3 regions of the Jeotgalibaca sp. MA1X17-3 genome follow, and region 2 is predicted to be linked to each of the others. Evidence: predicted binding sites of a transcription regulator. Region 2 holds the regulator's gene; each other region holds the start of a gene.
What was found. Region 2 encodes Rex, which represses fermentation and respiration genes when NADH is low (regulators of the CRP and FNR family bind a similar motif). Its sites were predicted from a motif close to TTGTGAANTANTTCACAA; they were not measured.

Region 1: the regulator Rex is predicted to act here: its motif matches at 2,832-2,849, upstream of ald (alanine dehydrogenase).
Region 3: the regulator Rex is predicted to act here: its motif matches at 3,672-3,689, upstream of pdhA (pyruvate dehydrogenase (acetyl-transferring) E1 component subunit alpha).

The regions. Positions count from the first base shown of each region.
Region 1 is NZ_CP090983.1:2,002,667-2,010,092, reverse strand. Features, by position in the region: gene LZ578_RS10060 (cupin domain-containing protein) at 1-83, shown strand, start outside; partial or broken gene LZ578_RS12735 (NADH-dependent flavin oxidoreductase) at 188-1,308, shown strand; gene LZ578_RS10045 (hypothetical protein) at 1,305-2,384, shown strand; gene ald (alanine dehydrogenase) at 3,116-4,228, shown strand; gene LZ578_RS10035 (DUF975 family protein) at 4,339-4,950, shown strand; gene LZ578_RS10030 (sugar O-acetyltransferase) at 5,164-5,781, shown strand; gene LZ578_RS10025 (sensor histidine kinase) at 5,889-7,426, shown strand, end outside.
Region 2 is NZ_CP090983.1:2,261,637-2,269,062, reverse strand. Features, by position in the region: partial or broken gene LZ578_RS11275 (ABC-F family ATP-binding cassette domain-containing protein) at 1-731, opposite strand, end outside; gene LZ578_RS11270 (redox-sensing transcriptional repressor Rex) at 1,080-1,715, shown strand; gene LZ578_RS11265 (DUF4305 domain-containing protein) at 2,028-2,234, opposite strand; gene LZ578_RS11260 (CPBP family intramembrane glutamic endopeptidase) at 2,270-2,938, opposite strand; gene groES (co-chaperone GroES) at 3,109-3,393, shown strand; partial or broken gene groL (chaperonin GroEL) at 3,443-5,061, shown strand; gene LZ578_RS11245 (sugar transferase) at 5,237-6,631, shown strand; gene LZ578_RS11240 (nicotinate phosphoribosyltransferase) at 6,823-7,426, shown strand, end outside.
Region 3 is NZ_CP090983.1:1,647,086-1,654,511, reverse strand. Features, by position in the region: gene LZ578_RS08175 (Y-family DNA polymerase) at 1-1,072, opposite strand, end outside; gene def (peptide deformylase) at 1,165-1,725, opposite strand; gene gdhA (NADP-specific glutamate dehydrogenase) at 1,906-3,252, shown strand; gene pdhA (pyruvate dehydrogenase (acetyl-transferring) E1 component subunit alpha) at 3,885-4,994, shown strand; gene LZ578_RS08155 (alpha-ketoacid dehydrogenase subunit beta) at 4,997-5,974, shown strand; gene LZ578_RS08150 (dihydrolipoyllysine-residue acetyltransferase) at 6,044-7,426, shown strand, end outside.

The DNA of each region.
Region 1 (7,426 bases), 260 kb from region 2:
CTAAAGACTCTGATATTCAATTTTCAGTTGAAGGAACAGCGCGCTTTATTTATATTACCTATCCAGCTGATTGGAACGGATAAAAAAGTCTAGTCCTGCCGATGAATTCATCGGATGAACAAGTACAAAAGCCAGGGCAGATTTGCTCTGGTTTTTGTGCTTTTTTAATAAAAAAGGAAGTGACTGCATGCAAAATGAAAAAATAAAGGAAGCATTAGAATTTCCTTGTGGATTGAACATTGAGAATCGACTTGTGCTTGCTCCTATGTCAACGGATAGTGGAACAGAAAAAGGTGGATTTTCTACGGAAGACGTTGATTTCATTTTAAAAAGAAGTGAAGGATTTGGAATAGTTATTTTAGGATCTCACAGTGTATCTCCAAGTGGGAATGCTTTTAAACGGGGGTGGAATATTTATAACCCTGCAAACGCTCCTGTTTTAACAAAATTAGTAGAGAAGCTACATGAGAAAAATGTAAAGGTTGTTATACAAATATATCATGCAGGAAGATTGGCACAACCAGCTTTTATTGAAGGAAAGCAACCAATCGCGCCTAGTCGAATACCTGCCAATCGAAAATTTGCTTCCTATCCTAGAGCTATGACAGAAACTGAAATTCAACAAACCATAAAAGACTTTCGTGCTGCTTGTGAGACTGCTATAGAAATAGGCTTTGATGGTGTTGAATTACATGGGGCTAATACCTATTTGCTTCAACAATTCTATTCTGCTCATTCAAATCGAAGACAAGATAGATGGGGGGCAGTAGAATAAAACGGATGGCCTTTTTGATAGAAGTAGTGGATGCTTGTATGAAGGGGATAAAAGAAAAAGCGAAGCGACCTTTTTTATTAGGCTACCGTTTTTCACCTGAAGAGTTAGAGACCCCAGGAATAAGAATGACAGATACTAAAATATTATTGACAGAACTGGCAAAATTGCCGTTAGATTATGTACATATCTCTTTAAGCAATTACCAGAAAAAGTCTCAAGAAGGTCTAAATATTATCGAAGAATTAAATCAAGTGATTCCACCATCCATTCCGTTTATCGGTTGTGGAAATATTCAAACGCCAAAAGAAGTAAAAGAAATTTCTGAAATAGTTTCTTTATTTTCAGTGGGAAATGCTACCCTTTCAGATCCATTGTGGGCAAAGAAAATTTTACAAGGAAATCATGATATAAAAACTTCTATGGGAATGAAAGATCAAAAGAATCTAGCAATCCCTCTTCCTCTATGGGAAAGTATGCTGAAAGCTCCTTTAGTATTCTTTAAAGAGGACCTAACAAAGGAGGATAAAAAATGAAAAAGTGGGAAACAGCTTATGTATTTCCTGGAGGATTAGAACTTCGTAATCGATTAGTTTTTGCACCTATTTCCACGATGTCCAGCTCCAATATTGGTCTGTTGAGTGACAAAGAAATTCAATTTTATAAGTCACGTGCACAAAATATGGGACTAGTCATCTTAGGTTCTGCGAATGTTTCTAAAGAAGGAAAAGCTTATGATCATAATGTAACGATTTCTCATGATGCAGCGATTCCTAATTTAAAAACCTATAATAAGGAGATTCATGAAACGGGCGCTAAATCTATTATCCAACTTTATCATGGAGGAAGTGCAACCCAATTTCTTCCGAGTCAAAAGGACGTTTATACAGTTAGTACTTTTTTTGATGAGCGGTATGACAAAGAAAAGCATTATCATGAATTGACTGAAACAGAGATTCTGCAAACCATAAATGATTTTGGAAAGGCAATTCATCGTGCCATTCGTGCAGGCTTTGATGGAATTGAGATTCATGGGGGAAATCCTTTCTTAGTCCAACAATTTTTATCTCCTCGAACGAATCGAAGAAAAGATTTTTGGGGAGGAAACGCACAAAAACGATTTCGTTTTTTAGAAGCGCTTTTAAAATTAGCAAACGAAATCAAAGAAAAAACTGCCAGTCCTTCATTCGTTATTGGAGTTCGACTAGCTATGGAAGAAAATGCAGCAGATGGAATTACTTTTCAAGAAACCTGTCGGCTTGCTGAAAAGATTTCCAAATTAACGGTAGATTATATTCATTTTAATCAGAATGATCTATTTGAAATACAAAATGAAGAGATAAAAGTATCGGTAATAGAAAAAGGGCTGGAACATTCAATTTGTCTGATTGGCAATGGATCTGTAGATACAGAAGAAAAAATTGCGAAAGCACTAGAGGTTGTTCCCTTAGTTTCTATCGCAAGACCCCTTGTTCTGCATCCAACGTTCCCAGTTGATACCAATCTACCAAAGACAGTCGAAGAGCTCTCAAAAGACCAGCTACTCATCCCAGATGGACTATGGGGAAGTATCAAGGAATCTCCAGATTGGTATTTTGGCACGCAACAATGAATTAAGATACTTTAAGTATAAGGTAAACAGTTTTATTCTGTTTATCTTATATTTTTTAGTCTTACTAGACTAGAGCTCCTACAATCTAAGTGTTTTATGATAAATTATTAAAATAAACAACATTATTATTTGAGTGTAGGAATGGTTATCAATTTTATAGGTGAAAATAGTGTGACTGAAAGGATATTTAGCTTCTATCTTTTGATTTTTGATTGATGAATAGAGACCGTGACTGTTGTAATAGTAGGCACTCGCATCATTTTTGGAAAAATAAGATAATAAATTAATAGTATATAGGGAATTGGTAAACACTAAGGATGGAAGCGTCTTTGAAAAGGACAAATATTGTATAAATATGTATCAATATACTTTTTTATTGATAAAAAACAATGAAAAACAGGGGTTATTTTTTGAGTTTTTTCCAAAAGATGGTATAGTATTAAAGTAAAGTTATTAAATTCACAATTATCCGATGCAATGACTTGCGAATAAGCATGTAATTTTTTGAATCAATATTAAATATCCAGAATGAGTAAAGCAGTGTTGTGGTACAAAATGATTAGGTTATCCAGGACAAGCAATAAGACGTAAAAGTTTCGAATACTAGATCGACGGGACGTCTGGATGCAGCCACTTGATAAAATACTTATTTTGAACAAAGCGTGTTTGCAAAGAAAAATCAGAATGATTTGCTAATTGGATAGTTGAAAACAAAAATCGGAGGAAAATTTATGTTAATTGGTATACCAAAAGAAGTTAAAAATAATGAAAGTCGTGTAGGAATTACACCATTAGGAGTAGAGTTACTGGTTCAAAATGGCCATGATGTTATGGTTGAAACGAACGCAGGAACAGATGCTGGCTTTGAAGATAGCGCATATATAGAAGCAGGTGCAACAATGGAACCATCTGCTGAAAAAGTATGGTCTGCAGATATGGTCATTAAAGTAAAAGAACCACTGGAACAAGAATTCAAGTTTTTCCGTGAAGGATTAATCCTCTTCACATACTTGCACTTAGCAAACGAACCTGAACTAACAAAAGCATTAGTTGATTCTGGTGTAACAGCAATTGGTTATGAAACAATGGTTGGAGAAACCGGCGACTTACCAATGCTAAACCCAATGAGTGCAATTGCTGGACGTTTATCTGTACAAATTGGTGCACATTTCCTTGAACACCAATATGGCGGTAAAGGTGTCTTAGTTGGTGGAGTACCTGGAGTTAAAAATGGAAAAGTTGTTATTATCGGTGGCGGAGTTTCTGGAAGAAACGCATTACAAATTGCACTTGGTTTAGGTGCTCACGTAACTGTTCTAGACGTAAAACCAGAAGTTTTAATCGAAATTGAAGAATTATACGGTAATGAAGTTATTACGTTGATGTCTAACGAAGTAAATATTGCTAACGCAATTCAAGATGCAGATATCGTAATTGGTGCGGTACTTATTCCTGGACGTAAAGCTCCAACTCTTGTAACGGAAGAAATGGTAAAAGGAATGGAAGCTGGTTCTGTTATCGTTGATATCGCAGTAGACCAAGGTGGAATCTTTGAAACAGAAGACCACACAACGACTCATGATGATCCTGTTTACTTAAAACATGGCGTATTGCATTATGCAGTACCAAATATGCCTGGTGCCGTAGCAAGAACTTCTACGATTGCTTTAACAAATTCAACCTTGCCATATGCAGTGAAAATTGCGAACAAGGGTATTTTGGAAGCATCTGAAGGAGACGATACAATCCTAACAGGTTTCAATACGTACAAAAATAAAGTTACTAATGAAGGTGTAGCTGAATCACTTGGATTAGACTACGCAGACATTAATGATTTAATCTAAACTCGTATAAAGTAAAGCACTACAAGGCTGAGCCCTTGTAGTGCTTTTTTGGTATATAAAAATCATATATAATTTGCTACAATAAGAGGAAAGATAAAAGGAGTGAAAAAATGAATAGGGTCCATCTTAAACAAAATGCTAAAGAAATCGTTCGACGCAATTACATCCCCTGGTTATTAGTAGGAATCATTACCATTATTTTATCTTATGCAAATTCTCAAAGCCAAGTATCATCCGAATTTGATCCAGTTTCCTTTTTTGATATTCGTGTTCGCTGGTTAAATCTCTTACAATTGATTCTAACGGTTCCTTTAACAAGAGTCGCTATTGATTTAACCGATGGTGTCTACCAAAATGCTACCGATAGTCTATTCCGAAACGCACAATGGGTTCGCGATATTGCTGCTATGATTATCGTTGGTATTTATACAGTTCTATGGACGTTCTTATTTATCATCCCTGGAGTTGTTAAAGGGTATGCCTACTCGATGGTTCCCTATATCCTAGCAGATGACCCTGAGATAGGAATTGCAGATGCTATCAAATTAAGTCAAGATATGACGTACGGATATAAAATAGATTTATTCATTATGGACTTTTCTTTTGTCTTATGGAATATTGCCAGTGCGTTAACATTCGGTTTAGTCGGTTTATATGCCGTCCCTTATCAAAATGCAACCTGGACACAGTATTATGTCTATCTATCTGAGCGTAATGAATAAGAAAACAGAGGGCTCCCCCTCTGTTTTTTGTGTATGTAGGGTTTAGTTTGATGCGCATCAAGTAGCAGTTGGAAAGTTATCTCAGTTGATGCGCAAAGCCATATACACATCAAGTATAACCAAAAAATTACCAACGCACTCCACAAATTATCCATTCTCATCCCATTAGTAGTATCATAAAAGTATAAAACAAAAAAATGGAGGTACCTTTACATGAATCACGAAGAAAAAATGCATACTGGCGATTTATACTTACCGAATGACGAAGAATTAATGAAAAAACAACTACAGCACTTGGACCGCCTTTACGATTTCAACCAAACTCGTCCAGCTGAACAAGATAAAAGACAACAGATGTTAAAAGAAATGTTTGCAGAAATTGGAGAAGGCTGCTATATTGAACCGCCGTTTCATTCCAATTTTGGTGGGAAACATGTCCATTTTGGAAAACATATTTATGCAAATTTTAATCTAACACTAGTTGATGATACACACATTTATGTAGGAGATTATACAATGTTTGGCCCAAATGTCGTAGTTGCTACTGCCGGGCATCCAATCCTGCCAGACCTTCGTGAGAAAGCATACCAGTATAATGCAGCTGTGCATATTGGTAAAAATTGCTGGATCGGTGCCGGAGCAATCATTCTTCCGGGTATCACGATCGGAGAAAATGTCGTAGTGGGTGCTGGAAGCGTAGTAACCAAAAATTTACCGGACAATGTAGTAGCAGTAGGAAATCCATGTCGTATTCTTCGAAAAGTAAACCAGCATGATGAGGAGTATTATTTTAAAAAGAGAAAAACAAATTCCAAAAAATCACAAATATAAATTTTTGTACTGGTAAACGTATAGTGATTTAACACCATAATTCTGCTAAACTAAAAGTAACAATAAAGTGTAAGCGCTCCAAAAGTGAGTGGAAGGGAGGGTTGTTGATGCAAAAAATACCATTTCAAAAAAAATTACAAAAGGAAATCCTTATGTATTCATTTGGTATGACTATATTAGTTACTATTATTCTAAGTGTGATTCTTTATTGGCTAAATACTACAACGACACGCATGCAACTCAATCATACGGAGAGTAACATTCAACAACTGTTTACAGAGAATCTTCAAGAATATGAAAAACGAATGGAAGATAATGCAGAAACGATTTATCTAGATTATTTAAATGGTAAAAGCAATGATCCTACCATATATTCTAATTTTTATGCATTTAATTCTAAAAATGAACTAAAAAGTGAATTAATGATTGTAAATCAAAATATGCAACTTGAATTCAGCAGTAATCCATATTGGGACGATTCCGGGATATTTATGAATTTCCTGTCGGTTATAACAGAAAAAATGAAAGAAGAACATATGGATTCTACTCAAAAAATTTTTATGGACAATGACAAGGAACACTACTTAATTTTAACCACACCTATCCGGAATTTATTTGTTCCCAAAGGATATGCTGTGACTATTATTAATGGTAAGGAAATTCGATCGAACCTCAACCAAACGCAAAGCCAATATGTTATTTCTGATAAATTTGATAATGTTTTATCCTCCAGCTCTTCTGATTTCATTACGGGAACTCTTGGAAGAGTAGAGAGCACCTTGTTTGAAAATCAATTTAAATACAGAAATGATTTATTCTATTCACAAACGACATCCCTCACACCGGCTCTTACGCTAACGGTTTATCAAAAAAGTTTGATGTATCCGTATTTCTTAACCATTAGTACAATGATTGTACTATTAATTGCTAGTATGATGCTTGGATTTGCCTTTTTATTTTCGAAAAGAATTTCTTTACGAAATGCAAAATCCTTAGAAAAATTAATTAATGAAATGAAAATTATTAGAAAAGATCCCACGCATCGTCTAAATATTCATACAAAGGACGAATTTGAAATCGTATCAAGACGTATCAATCTGATGTTGGAAGAACTTTCCTCCGTGCATCACAACAACATTTCACTACTGCAAGCTAATTTGTTAGCGGAAAGAAAAAAACTAGAAGCACAATTCAACCCACATTTTCTTTACAATACATTGGAAGTCATTCGTGCTTCGCTTTATTTCGACAAAGATTTGGCTAATCAACTAATTATCCGACTGAATAAAATATTACGTTATAGTATCAACGAAGAAAATCCAGAAGTGAAATTATTAAATGATATTGTTTTTATTGAAGAGTATCTCGAAATAAATAAAGCTAGATTTGAGCATTTTGATTATAAAATAGATTTAGATACGGAGTGTGAACAAATTTTTGTTCCCAAATTATTTTTAATGCCACTCATTGAAAATAGTCTGAAATACGGCTTTCAAAAACGTACTGATTTACACATTACGATTTCAGGAAAAAAAGAAACTGATCGAATTTTCTTGATTCAAGTAAAGGATAATGGAGATAATTTGACGAGGGAAAAAAGTTTCCAAATCAATGATAACCTTCAAAATAATATTCCCATGGGTAA
Region 2 (7,426 bases):
TATTGTTGGATGCTGCTACGACTAATTTCATAGACTCCAGTTGCTAGCTTATCTAAAAAATAACGGTCATGAGATACGATTAGTAGAGTTCCGTGATATCCTAATAGATAATTTTCCAACCATGCTAGTGTTTCGATATCTAAATGGTTTGTAGGCTCATCCAGAATAAGTAAATCATTTTTTTCCAAAAGGATTTTAGCTAATGCCAGCCTAGTTTTTTAGCCACCAGATAGTTGTTCAATAGGACGATCGTGGTCCTCATCATAGAACTGGAATCCATGGAGGACGGAACGGATTTCTGATTCATATCCGTAAGCATTTTTCTTTTGTAATTCTTGTTGAAGAAAGTCATAGCGCTCTAATGCTTTTTGATAGTCAGCTTCATCTTTTAATAAGGCTTCATCTGTTAATGCAATAGCCGCTTGTTCTGCTTCTTTTGTTAGCCGTATAACGGGCTCAAAAATAGTCAGCATTTCTTCCCAAATTGTTTTATTCGAATCGACTGCACTGTGTTGATCAAGATACCCAATGGAAACATTTCTTCCTTTAGAAACGACTCCAGCATCAGTAGGTTCAATCCCAGCTAAAATTTTTAATAAGGTAGATTTACCAGCACCATTTCTACCTACCAACGCAATACGTTCGTGATCTTGGATGGTAATATGGATGTTATCGAATAAAACGGTGGGACCGAAGTGGCGGGCTAGGTTCTGCCCCTGTAATAATATCATGTTGGTATCCTCTTTCTCTTAAGATAGTTTGTTTATTCTGAATATAACTAATAACGTTTATAGCAGGCTCTCTCATTTTAGCATATCCTATGTCGCACTGATAGAGTTAGTGATTCAGAATAATGGCATGTTCACAACTTTTTAATGTGAAAGCATCACTAATTTCTTCGTTAATACAAGAATTGTGGTCTTCCTTGTGCTTTTTTTTCACAAATCAGCTTAAAATGAAGCAACATACTGGATATTTCACAAACAAATGTTATACTAATACAGTAAATAAAAATAATGATTATATGAGATTCTATAGATAAATATAGGGAATCCCTATAAGAAAGAGAGAAAATAAAAATGTCAAACCCACATGATATACCTAAAGCAACAGCAAGACGTTTACCTATTTATCACCGTTACCTTCGTTACCTTCATGATGCTGGAAAAACAAGAATTTCTTCAACAGAACTTAGTGAGGCTGTTAAAGTAGATAGTGCTACAATCCGACGTGATTTCTCTTATTTTGGAGCACTTGGAAAAAGAGGGTACGGATATGAAGTGGAGTACCTACTGGACTTCTTTAGTAAAACCTTGAATCAAGATCGACTGACTAACGTTGCACTTATTGGTGTAGGAAATCTAGGACATGCGCTATTAAACTATAACTTTCATTTGAATAATAACGTACGAATCAGTTGTGCGTTTGATGTAAGAGATGATATTGTTGGAAAAATTGTTACGGGTGTTCCGGTTTATCCTTTGAGTGAAATGATGAACCAACTTCGTATTCAACAAATTGATGTAGCTATTCTAACAGTACCGCAATCGGTTGCCCAAGATGCTGCAAATACGTTAATCGAAGCAGGAGTGAAAGGAATCATGAACTTTACTCCAATCCGACTTTCTGTTCCCGATCACATTCGTGTTCAAAATGTAGACTTAACCAATGAGCTACAAACACTTATTTATTTCTTAGATAATGATGTTCATTAATACCTAAAAAAGACCTGTGAAATTCTCTAGAAGAATTTTACAGGTCTTTTTTTATGAAATAATTTAAAAATTAGTTTTTTTGAGATTGATAGTGTCTTAAATAGTGCTCCCTTGGCAATGTTCTTGAATAATTCTAATCTTTAATAAGACAGATGCATAAAGTGAAAGGACAGAAGCACCTTTTGGAGCTCTAGGAAATGGTAAGTGTTTATTTTCTTTTCATAAGGATATCACTGTTTAAGTGATTCAAAAAAATAGAAGAATCTAGGAATGCTTATCCCAGGTCCTTCTACATTAGAAGAGTTTTTAAAACTATTTTTTATCAATATTTTTTTTGATTTTAAAATAGGTACTTAACATTCGAATTCCTTGGACAATATTATTTGTAGCAAAAATAACACTTAAGATAGAGACAAATCCCCATCCAAATTTTATAACACCGTCAACTGCAAAATAAAAGAATAAAGCCGCAAGGACAAATTTCACTGTGATTTGAATTAATAAATCTTTTAAAGTCATATGATTCCTTTCTGATGGAGAGTTTTTTTAAGGTACTACAAAAAGAGTTCTGGAAAAAAGACTGGAAGGGAAGCAAAAGCGTTCATGATTCCATGTGCTAACATAGGAGTCAAAATGTTATTTGTTTTTCGATACAGATAACTGAACCATAAACCTAATGTTCCATAGATTAACATGTGGCCATCCATATGGGCAAGGGCAAATAACAAACTACTTACGACTGCAGCTCCGATGAAACCAATGTGGTCAACTAATTGAGTGACAATTGCTTTTCGGAAAACAAATTCCTCCATAATTGGTGCAAAGAGAGTTAACCCAAAAATATAAAGAGGATAAGTATTGGTTAGATCTAATAGGAGATCTGTATTTTGAGACCCGGGTGTGACTCCAAATATAGCCGTTTCAATGGAAGCAGCAATGACTTGAAGAATAATGGCACCAATAAAACCTAACACTCCCCAAAGGATGATTTTTCCATAAGAGGATGACTTTCCTTGAGTAATACTATTTACCGGAGTCCATTTCTTTTTCATGTTTAAGATAATCATGATAATTGATCCAATTAATGCCGTTACTAAACTAATGGTTAGGCTCATTTTAATTCGATCTTCTGCAGGTATGAATACCATGAGCGGAATCGGTAAAAATTGTATGGCTAAGTAAACTAGAATGATTATATTTGCTGTAGATAATTTTTTCTTCATTTCATAACCTTTCTATTTCAAATTTTATAAGCTTACAGAAAAGTATAACATAATAGATAAAAAAGTTAATCTTTTGTCTTGCAATCTATACAAGAATTGATTAAGATAGGTACATGGGTTAGCACTCACGATATTAGAGTGCTAACAAAAAAGCATTGGAGGGATTACTTTTGTTAAAACCATTAGCGAATCGTGTAATTATTGAAGTAGAAAAAGAAGAAGAAAAAACTGTAGGTGGTATTGTGTTGCCATCATCAGCTAAAGAAAAATCACAAACAGGTACGATCATTGCGACAGGTACCGGTCTAGTAACCGATGCCGGAACTACGATTGAAATGACTGTTAAAGAAGGCGATCATGTTTTATTTGAAAGATATGCCGGAACTGAAATTAAATTTGATGGAAAAGAATATCTAGTTATAAAAGAATCAGATATCGTTGCAATTGTAGAATAAGAAAATCAATAAAACATTGAACAAAAAAATGATGAGGTGAAGAAACAAAATGGCAAAAGACATTAAATTTTCTGAAGACGCACGTGCAGCTTTGCTTCGCGGTGTGGATATATTAGCAAATACAGTTAAAGTTACTTTAGGACCAAAAGGCCGAAATGTAGTATTAGAAAAAGCATACGGTTCTCCACTGATTACGAACGATGGCGTTACCATTGCTAAAGAAATTGAATTAGAAGATCATTTTGAAAATATGGGTGCTCAGTTAGTATCAGAAGTTGCTTCTAAAACCAATGATATCGCTGGTGACGGAACAACAACAGCTACTGTATTAACTCAAGCGATTGTTCGTGAAGGTTTGAAAAACGTTACAGCAGGAGCAAACCCAGTTGAATTCGTCGTGGAATTGAACTAGCTACGAGAGCTGCGGTTGCTGGATTAGCAGAGATTTCTCAAACGGTTGATTCTAAAGAATCGATATCACAAGTTGCAGCCGTTTCTTCTGGTTCTGAAGAAGTTGGAAAATTGATTGCGGAAGCAATGGAAAAAGTTGGCAACGATGGTGTTATTACCATTGAAGAATCTAAAGGAATTGAAACAGAACTAGACGTAGTGGAAGGAATGCAATTTGATCGCGGATACCTTTCCCAATACATGGTTACAGATAATGATAAAATGGAAGCTGATTTAGAAAGTCCATACATTTTGATTACCGATCGTAAGATTTCTAATATTCAAGATGTACTACCATTATTAGAACAAATCTTAAAACAAAGTCGTCCACTACTAATTATTGCGGATGATATCGATGGAGAAGCTCTACCTACATTGGTTCTAAACAAATTACGTGGAACCTTCAATGTAGCAGCTGTAAAAGCTCCTGGATTTGGAGATCGTCGTAAAGAAATGCTTCAAGATATCGCAGTATTGACAGGCGGTACCGTGATTGCAGAAGATTTAGGATTAGAATTAAAAGATGCCACTTTAGAACACTTAGGAAATGCTAGCAAAGTTGTAGTAACAAAAGACAATACGACTATTGTTGAAGGAGCTGGCGAGAAAGAAACCATTGCACAACGCGTTGCGATGATTCGTTCTCAAGCTGCAGATACAACATCTGACTTTGATCGTGAAAAATTACAAGAACGTCTTGCAAAATTATCCGGTGGTGTTGGTGTTATTAAAGTCGGCGCAGCTACTGAAACAGAACTAAAAGAACGTAAATTGCGTATCGAAGATGCATTGAATGCAACTCGTGCAGCAGTTGAAGAAGGAATTGTCTCTGGTGGGGGTACAGCACTTATCAATGTACAACATCTAGTGGAGAAATTAGAATTGACAGGCGATGAAGCAACCGGTGCACGTATTGTTGCCCGTGCTTTGGAAGAGCCAATTCGTCAAATCGCAGAAAACGCTGGAAAAGAAGGTTCTGTGATTGCTTCTCAAGTGAAAGTAATGGAACATGGAATGGGCTATAACGCAGCTACAGATGAGTGGGTAAACATGATCGAAGCGGGAATTGTTGATCCTGCTAAAGTAGTTCGCTCTGCTCTACAAAATGCCGCAAGTGTTGCTGGAATGATCCTTTCAACAGAAGGTGTCGTAGCAGATCATCCAACTTTAGAATCAAACATGCCTCCAATGGATCCAGGCATGGGCGGAATGATGTAAGAATCGAATTAAAAAAAGAATAATCTTCAAGAAACTCCCCTATCAAATGCAGAAAAACTCTGATTTGATAGGGGAGTTTTTCGTTTGGAAAGGCTCCACTTTCATTCGTCTGTCTTTGGTTGAAGTTTCGTGGTAAAATGTATAAAGTCTTTATGACTTTAAGGAGGGAAACAACGTGAATCAAAAAGAAGAATGGACAAAAGCACGCCGGGTTTTGATTACCATCATTGACTTGCTGCTATTTATTGGATCATTATTTCTATCATTTAAACTAAAATTTGGCTCTGATATCCCATATATCAACTTTCAATCGTTTCAAGGTAGTATTTTGTATGTCTCTATTGGATTTATCATTGTGAATATTCTCTTTGGAACCTACATTTTATACAATAAATCAATTAGTGATTTTTTGTTTATTACGATTATTAGTCAATTTGTAATTTCATTATTTATTATGACTCTTACATTTGCGGGAAGATGGCTTACCTTTCCTCGATCGGTCATCCTCATTAACTTTTTTGTAGGGTGTATCATCCTGTTTGCATGGAGAGCCATCGTGTTCAAAACCTACCAACATTTAAGTGGAAGTAAACGAGTGATGATTGTTGGAATGGAAAAAGAAGTATTTGCGGCAGTCGATAATTTTTCGAATACTAAAAGCATTCGTCATCTCGTAACTCACGTAGTGCTATCTGATTACTACGAAAATGTCCGTGAAAATCTTCATGATATTGATATTGTCTACTTAGCAAGTCAGATTGAAGAATCTGAAAAACTACGTATTTATGGATTACTCATGCAAGAAGATAAAAAATTCTTTTTAAATACTAGTTTTGAAAATTTAGTGATGGTTAATCCAAATATGATGAACATCGAAGACGAAAGTATTATTGAAGTGGCTGCATTCCGAATTCCACAAGAAGATGGAGCAATCAAGCGTCTTTTGGATATTGCAATAGCTCTTTTACTAATCGTAGTAACGTCACCGATTATGTTGGTTGCGGCTATTCTTGTAAAAAGAAGTTCAGAAGGTCCGGTTTTATATCGTCAAATACGAATTACTAGAGAAGGACGAGAATTTGAGATTCTCAAGTTCCGTAGTATGGGTGTGACGGCGGAAGCTGAATCGGGTCCAGTCCTTGCTAGTAGTAATGATATGCGAGTAACCCCAGTCGGTAAATACTTGCGAGCACTACGTATTGATGAACTCCCTCAACTATTTAATGTGCTAAAAGGGGATATGTCCATGGTAGGGCCACGTCCGGAGCGTCCTTACTTTGTGGATCAATTTAAACAAATGAACCCACATTATTATTTACGACATAATGTACGTGCAGGAATTACGGGCTATGCACAAGTCTATGGAAAGTATGCTTCTGATTTTAATAGTAAATTGAATTTTGACTTAATTTATATCAAAAAATACTCGTTGATTTTGGATATGAAAATCCTTCTTCAAACCGTGAAGATTTTATTTGATAAAGTGAGTTCGCAAGGGGTAGATGAAATGGAACACACCGTTCATTCTGAATCTGAGATTGCTGCTCGAGGAATTAAAGTCATTTATTAAATGGTTCAACGAAGAGGCTGGGACAAAAGTTCCAGCCTTTTCCTATATCTAAACGCCTTTTCTTCCGCTTTCTTTTCATATAAATAAGGACTTAAATGAAAAAAAGGAAAAATAAAACGATTTACGTTATAATAAGTGAAAATGAATCCTGTAATAAAAAATAATATTCTGATATTGAAGGAGTGCTTATCTTGGAAGAAACCTACAAAGACGATGGTCGCGCACTACATACTGACCTCTACCAAATTAATATGATGAAAACGTACTGGGATGAAGGAATAACGGAAAAAAGATCTGTTTTCGAATTGTATTTCCGTAACTATCCATTTAAAAATGGGTATGCTGTTTTTGCTGGTCTAGAACGTTTAGTAAAATATGTTGAAGAATTACAATTCACTGAAAGTGATATTGACTTCTTGCGTGATTCCCAAGAGTATCCAGAAGAATTTTTGACGTATCTAAAAAACTTACGTTTTACTGGAACCATTCGTTCTGCATTAGAAGGAGATTTGGTATTTGCGAATGAGCCAATCGTTCAAGTAGAGGGGCCATTAGCAGAATGCCAACTAATTGAAACGGCACTTTTAAATATTGTGAACTTCCAAACGTTGATTGCTACGAAAGCGGCACGCTTAAAATATGTAGCAGAAGATGATATTTTGATGGAATTTGGGTCTCGTCGGGCACAAGAAATGGATGCAGCTTTATGGGGAGCGCGTTCTGCGTATGTAGGTGGTTTTGATGCTACTTCTAATACCCGCGCTGGTAAACTATTTGGTATTCCCATTGCAGGTA
Region 3 (7,426 bases), 610 kb from region 2:
AACTAATTCCAATCGTTTGGACCGGTTCGCCCTGATAGTAGGTTCTAAAGATAGATAAACAAGTCTCTACAATAAGTTTACTATTGGAAGTGGGGTAAACTTTTATTTGATGAGAGAACCCTTTTTGCATTATTTCTTTAGAAAATCCAATGCTGAGATGAATGACATTAGTTTCTAGGTTATGACTACGAAGACGAGCAGCGACTTGATCGGCCATCTCTCTGATTACTACTTCTAACTCGTAAGCATCTACGTATACTCGGTGTAAAACTTGACTCTTACTGAACGCCTTAGAAGAAGGAAGGAATCGTGTAGATAGTCTACTCCTATCGATTCCATGTGAATGGAAGAAAAGTTGTTCACCGATTACTCCGTATCGTTTCCGCAAAGTAGGCAAGTCCGCTTGAGAGAGTGAATAAACAGAAGAAATTCCTAACTCAAATAAACTTTTTTCTAAACGACTTCCTATTCCCCACATTCCTGACAGTTTTGGTATTGTCCAAACTTTTTCGATGACATCTTTGTACCGCCACTCTGCAATATATGGTTCCTTATTTTTTGCTTCATGGTCAAGAGCTAATTTGGTCAAAAGAGGATTTTCTCCAATTCCAATTGTAGCAACTAAACCGAATTGATCATGGATTGCTTTTTGAATTTTTTCAGCAATCTGAAAAGTGCTTCCATATAAACCATGAGAGTAACTAACGTCTAAGAATGATTCATCAATACTATAGATATGTAAATCATCATCGGTTACAAAATTCCGGTACAAATGATTAATCTTTTGATTCATTTCTAAATATTGAGACATATGAGGAGAAACAGCATGGATGTTTGTGGAAGGAGGAATTTCGTATCGCCTGGATCCTGTTTTAATTCCATAATTTTTTTTAACAAGTGGAGAAGCAGCTAAAATAAGACCGCCTGCATTTTCCTGACGACTAATTACTGCTATATAAGCGTCTAATGGATGAATGTTTCGTTTGACCGCCTCTACAGAAGAAAAAAAGGATTTGATATCAATACAAAGAATATCGCGCGATGGTTCATTTGAATAATCAATATAGAACATAGTCATTCCTCCTTCTCTCCATTATAGGAACATACGTTCTTTTTGTAAATAAGAAAATTCTCTTGCCCTAAAAGGAAACAAGAGAATAAAGATTATTCTATAATGGTAACTTCGTCTTTTAAAGCAAAAGGATCTTTTTCGTTGATGTAATCGTAAAACATTACTCCGTTCAAGTGATCAATTTCATGTTGTAAAACAATTGCAGGATAACCTTTAAAACGTTTTTTATAGGACGTTCCATTTACGTCAAAGTAAGTAACGGTAATTCGGCTGTGACGTACAACAAATCCAGGAATTTCTCGGTCTACGGATAAGCAACCTTCCCCATCTTTTAGACAAGCACTTTCAACAGAATGGCTAATCACTTTAGGATTAATCATGACTTGCTTCAAAGCAGGAGGATCATCTTCATATTCTCCAGGGATTAGTAAAGCAATCATTCGTTTTGAAAGAGCCAACTGAGGAGCAGCCAAACCAACACCGGCACGCAACTCATATTTTTCTGCAAGTTCATCATCTTGACTATTTTCTAAAAATTCCATCATGTCTGCAGCAAGCTTTTGATTCTCTTCCGTTAATGGAAAGCTAATTTCTTCCGCTTTTGTGCGTAATGCGGAGTGACCCTCGCGGACAACATCGTCCATTTTAATCATATCTATCAATTCTCCTTTTCATTTTTATTATGAATACAATGACAACTGTTTTTTTCATTTATTCATAATACTACATTCCTAGATAAAAAGCGAAAAGAAAAGTCGTTGTTATTTATCAAAAAGAACTGTAAAATGGTAAAAAGATTAAAAATCGATGATTGAATGGAAAGAAGGGATCAGATGATGTCATCAATTGAATATATTGAGAGTGTCTATCAAAAATTAGAAAAAAGAGATTCACATCAAAAAGAATTTCTACAAGCAATAAAAGAATTCTTTAATACGATTCAGCCCGCAATAGAGAAAAATCCGGAAATCATCAAGTGGAATCTATTAGAACAAATAGTAGAACCAGAGAGAATTTTTTCTTTTCGTGTTCCTTGGCTAGATGATCAACAAAACGTTCAAGTAAATAAAGGGTTTCGTGTTCAATTTAATTCAGCGATGGGCCCGTATAAAGGTGGACTCCGTTTTCATCCTACAGTCAATGAAAGTATTTTAAAATTCTTAGGTTTTGAGCAGACCTTTAAAAATAGTTTAACTGGATTACCGATTGGTGGTGGGAAAGGTGGAGCAGATTTTGATCCTAAAGGGAAATCAGAAACAGAAATCATGCGTTTTTGCCAATCCTATATGACCGAACTTCAAAAGTATATTGGACCAGCGACAGATATTCCAGCAGGAGATATTGGAGTAGGGAAAAGAGAAATTGGATATCTCTATGGACAATACAAACGTTTGAATGGCGCACACTCAGGAGTTTTAACCGGAAAACCCATTCTATTAAATGGAAGCTTAGCAAGAACGGAAGCAACTGGGTATGGATTGATTTATTACACAGAAGAAATGTTACAAGCAAATGGAAAATCTTTTCAGGGACAGCAGGTTGTTATTTCTGGAAGTGGAAATGTAGCAATCTATGCTGCAATGAAAGCACAGGAGTATGGAGCTACAGTAGTGGCTGTTTCCGATTCCAATGGATACATATATGATTCAAATGGTATTGATCTATTGTTATTGAAAGAAATAAAAGAAGTGAGACGGGGGCGTCTTACAGAATATGCAAAGGAAAAAGAGTTATCAACCTATCAAGAAGGTAGTGTATGGGATTTAGAAACAGCCTATGACATTGCTCTGCCTTGTGCCACACAAAATGAAATTGATCGCTATCAGGCAGCTACGCTAATAAAAAATGGAGTGTATTGTGTAAGTGAGGGAGCAAATATGCCCAGTTCAATAGAAGCAATTGAATTATACCAAGAAAATAATCTTCTTTATGGACCATCTAAAGCTGCAAATGCAGGTGGAGTAGCTACCAGTACATTGGAAATGGCACAAAATGCTCAACACAGCCATTGGAGCTTTGAACAAGTAGATGTAGAACTGAAAAAAATTATGATTAATATTTTCAAGCAAGTAGAAGACACTTGTGTAGAATATGATCTAGGTAGAAATTATTTAGCAGGTGTAAACATCCACTCTTTCTTAACAGTAGCAGAAGCGATGATAAGCCAAGGTGTTGTTTAAAAATAACTTCTATAAATCAATAGAAACACATAAAAACTGTACTATTTAAGAGGATTGAGAACTGCATTGTCAGTTTTCAGTTCTTTTTTTCAGTTTTTTAAATAAAGATAAAACTACAAAATGAATAAACTAGTTTAAATTAGAATTTTCTAATCTGTAAATGTGATTAGAAACACAAACAATCTATTTTTAATAGAATGATTATTATATAATGATCATAGATTAATCAAATAAAAGAAAGGAAGTTATACTTAAAAATAAGTGAAAAAAACTGTTACAGGAATATTTTGTTAAATTTACAAGCTTTTTAAAGATTATTTTGTAACAGTTTGAAAGTTGAAATAGAACAGAGAGTCTGAAAAAGAGATTTTCCGTGAGTTGTCTAAATTTAATGGAGTCTAGAAAGTGACTTTCATTGTTCGTTATTTTATACACAAAGAAGATGATAAAACCGATTTCATCCCTTACACATCAAACAGAAAAATAAAAAGTAAAACCATTCTGTTGCAATTGGTATGGGACCGTGGTACATTTAAATGGTGATATTAAGAAGAATAATACAGCTTGAAAAAACTGTATGAAAATCTTTGACAAAATGAAATCCTAAAAGGAAAAGAGAGGAATGTGTTAGCATGGCTACAAAGAAAACAAAGTTTGATCTTGACGCATTACTGAATCCTTCGAATACAGATTTTCGAATGGTTCAAATTCTGGATGAAAATGGAGTAGTTGTTAACCCAGATTTAATGCCAGATGTAACGGACGAAGAGTTAGTACAATTTATGAGTGATATGGTTTGGTCCCGTATTCTTCACGAACGTTCTACTGCATTGAATCGTCAAGGAAGACTAGGCTTCTACGCTCCAACAGCTGGACAAGAAGCAAGTCAATTAGGAAGTATCGCTGCAATTGAGAAAGAAGATGTACTTCTTCCTGGATATCGTGATGTTCCTCAACTAATCAAACATGGTCTACCACTTACTCAAGCTTTCTTATGGTCACGTGGACATGCAGAAGGAAATAACTACCCTGAAGATTTGAAAGCATTGCCTCCACAAATTATCATCGGAGCACAGTACGTACAAACTGCTGGAGTTGCTTTGGGACTTAAAAAACGTGGAAACAAAAACATTGCAGTTACTTATACAGGTGACGGTGGAACTTCACAAGGAGATTTCTATGAAGGAATTAACTTTGCTGGAGCATACAAAGCACCTGCGGTTTTCATTGTACAAAATAATGGTTGGGCAATTTCAACTCCACGCCACGTACAAACAGCAGCACCTACATTGGCTCAAAAAGCAGTTGCAGCAGGTATCCCAGGAATTCAAGTAGATGGAATGGATATTTTAGCTGTTTATGCAATTACTAAAAAAGCACGTGAGTATGCATTGGCTGGAAATGGTCCTGTACTAATTGAAACAATTTGTTACCGTTTCGGACCACATACCTTATCTGGTGATGATCCAACTAGCTACCGTGATAACGCAGAATTAGAAGGATGGCAAGCAAAAGATCCACTAATCCGTATGCGTAAATATCTAACTGAAAAAGGATTATGGTCTGAAGAAAAAGAAAATGAAGTAATTGAAGCAACAAAAGAAGAGGTTAAAGAAGCAGTTAAGGAAGCTGACAAAGCTCCAAAACAAAAAGTTTCTGATTTCTTGAAAAATATGTTTGAAGAACCAAACCAAACAATCGCAGAACAAATTAAAACTTTCGAAGCAAAGGAGAATAAATAATCATGGCTCAAAAAACAATGATTCAAGCAATCACAGATGCACTTGCACACGAACTTGAAAGTGATCCAAATGTCCTGATTTTTGGTGAGGACGTTGGTAAAAACGGAGGTGTATTCCGAGCTACTCAAGGACTCCAAGAGCGTTTCGGTGAAGACCGTGTATTTGATACTCCTTTAGCAGAATCCGGTATAGGCGGTTTGGCTTTTGGCTTAGCAATGGAAGGATTCCGTCCGGTTCCTGAAATTCAATTCTTTGGCTTCATATTTGAAGTAATGGACTCTGTTGTAGGACAAATGGCTCGTACTCGTTACCGTATGGGTAGCACACGAAATATTCCTGTTGTGATTCGTTCTCCATTTGGTGGAGGAGTTCACACACCAGAATTACACTCTGATAACTTAGAAGGATTGATGGCACAATCACCTGGTATTAAAGTAGTTATCCCATCCAATCCATACGATGCAAAAGGTCTTTTGATCTCTGCTATTCGTGATAATGACCCGGTTATTTATTTAGAACATATGAAACTATACCGTTCTTTCCGTGATGAAGTTCCTGATGAAGCGTACACAGTTCCACTAGGAAAAGCAGCAATCACAAAAGAAGGTACTGATGTTTCTGTAATTACATACGGCGCAATGGTTCGTGAAGCAATTAAAGCTGCAGAGAATCTTGAAAAAGACGGAATTTCTGTAGAAATAGTAGATTTACGTACGGTTTCCCCATTAGACATTGAAACTATTATTGCATCTGTTGAGAAAACAGGTCGCGTAGTTGTTGTTCAAGAAGCACAGCGTCAAGCAGGTGTTGGAGCAATGGTTATGTCTGAAATTTCAGAACGCTCTATCCTTTCTTTGGAGGCTCCTATCGGACGCGTTGCAGCTCCTGATACTGTTTTCCCATTTGGACAAGCAGAAAACTCATGGTTGCCAAATGCTAATGACATTGAAGAGAAAGTAAGAGAAACATACAACTTCTAATTGGAACGATGTATATTTCTATATGTAAATAACAGAGAACGTAAGAACTCGATGAAGGGAAGTTAAAAAATGGCTTTTAAATTTAAATTGCCTGCACTCGGTGAAGGGATCATGGAAGGAGAAATTTCTTCATGGCCCGTAAAAGTTGGCGATACAATCAACGAAGATGATACATTAGTAGAAATTCAAAATGATAAATCTGTTGAAGAAATCCCATCACCAGTATCAGGAACAATTACAAAAATTGTAGCACCAGTCGGTACAGTAGCAACTATTGGCGATGTATTAGTAGAAATTGATTCACCTGGACATAATGATGATGAGGAAGAAGCACCAGTTGCTACTTCTGAAAGTCCAACAACTGCAAGTACAGAAGCTTCTACTGGATCAGTTTTCCAATTCAAGCTACCTGCACTTGGTGAAGGAATTATGGAGGGAGAAATTTCTTCATGGCCTGTAAATGTTGGCGATACAATCAACGAAGATGATACATTAGTAGAAATTCAAAATGATAAATCTGTTGAAGAAATCCCATCACCAGTATCAGGAACCATTACAAAAATCGTAGCACCAGTCGGTACAGTAGCAACAATTGGTGATGTGTTAGTAGAAATCGATGCACCTGGACATAATGGTGCAACATCTTCAGCACCTGCTGATAAACCAGTTGAATCAACTTCTCCAGTTAGCGCACCTGTATCTTCTGGTACAAAAGCAACTGTAGATGCTCCTGTAGATTCAAATAAACGTGTTTTGGCTATGCCATCTGTTCGTAAATACGCACGTGAAAAAGGTGTAGATATCACTCAAGTCACTGGTACTGCTAAAAACGGTAGAGTCTTGAAAGCAGATATCGACAACTTTGATGGACAAGCAGCACCTACACAAGCAACACAAGCAGCGGCTACACAAGAAACTGCAACTGTAGCATCAGATGTACAGCCAGCAGCGAAACCTGCAGTACCTGCACAACCATTTACTTCTAACTTTGGAGAAATGGAAACTAGAGAAAAAATGACAGCTACCCGTAAAGCAATTGCAAAAGCAATGGTAACTAGTAAACATACTGCTCCACATGTAACGTTACATGATGACGTAGAAGTTTCTAAACTATGGGATCACCGTAAGAAATTTAAAGAAGTTGCAGCTGAACGAGATACAAAACTAACTTTCCTACCATATGTAGTAAAAGCATTAGTTGCGACAGCACGCAAATTCCCAGTTATTAATGGTTCTATTGATGATGCTACTAATGAGATTGTTTATAAAAACTACTACAATATTGGAATTGCAACAGATACAGATCACGGTCTCTATGTACCAAACGTAAAAAATGCTGATTCTAAAGGTATGTTTGATATTGCCGATGAAATCAATACGAAAGCTGCCCAAGCAATTGAAGGTAAATTAGCTGCAGCTGATATGAGAAATGGATCGATTACAATCAGTAAT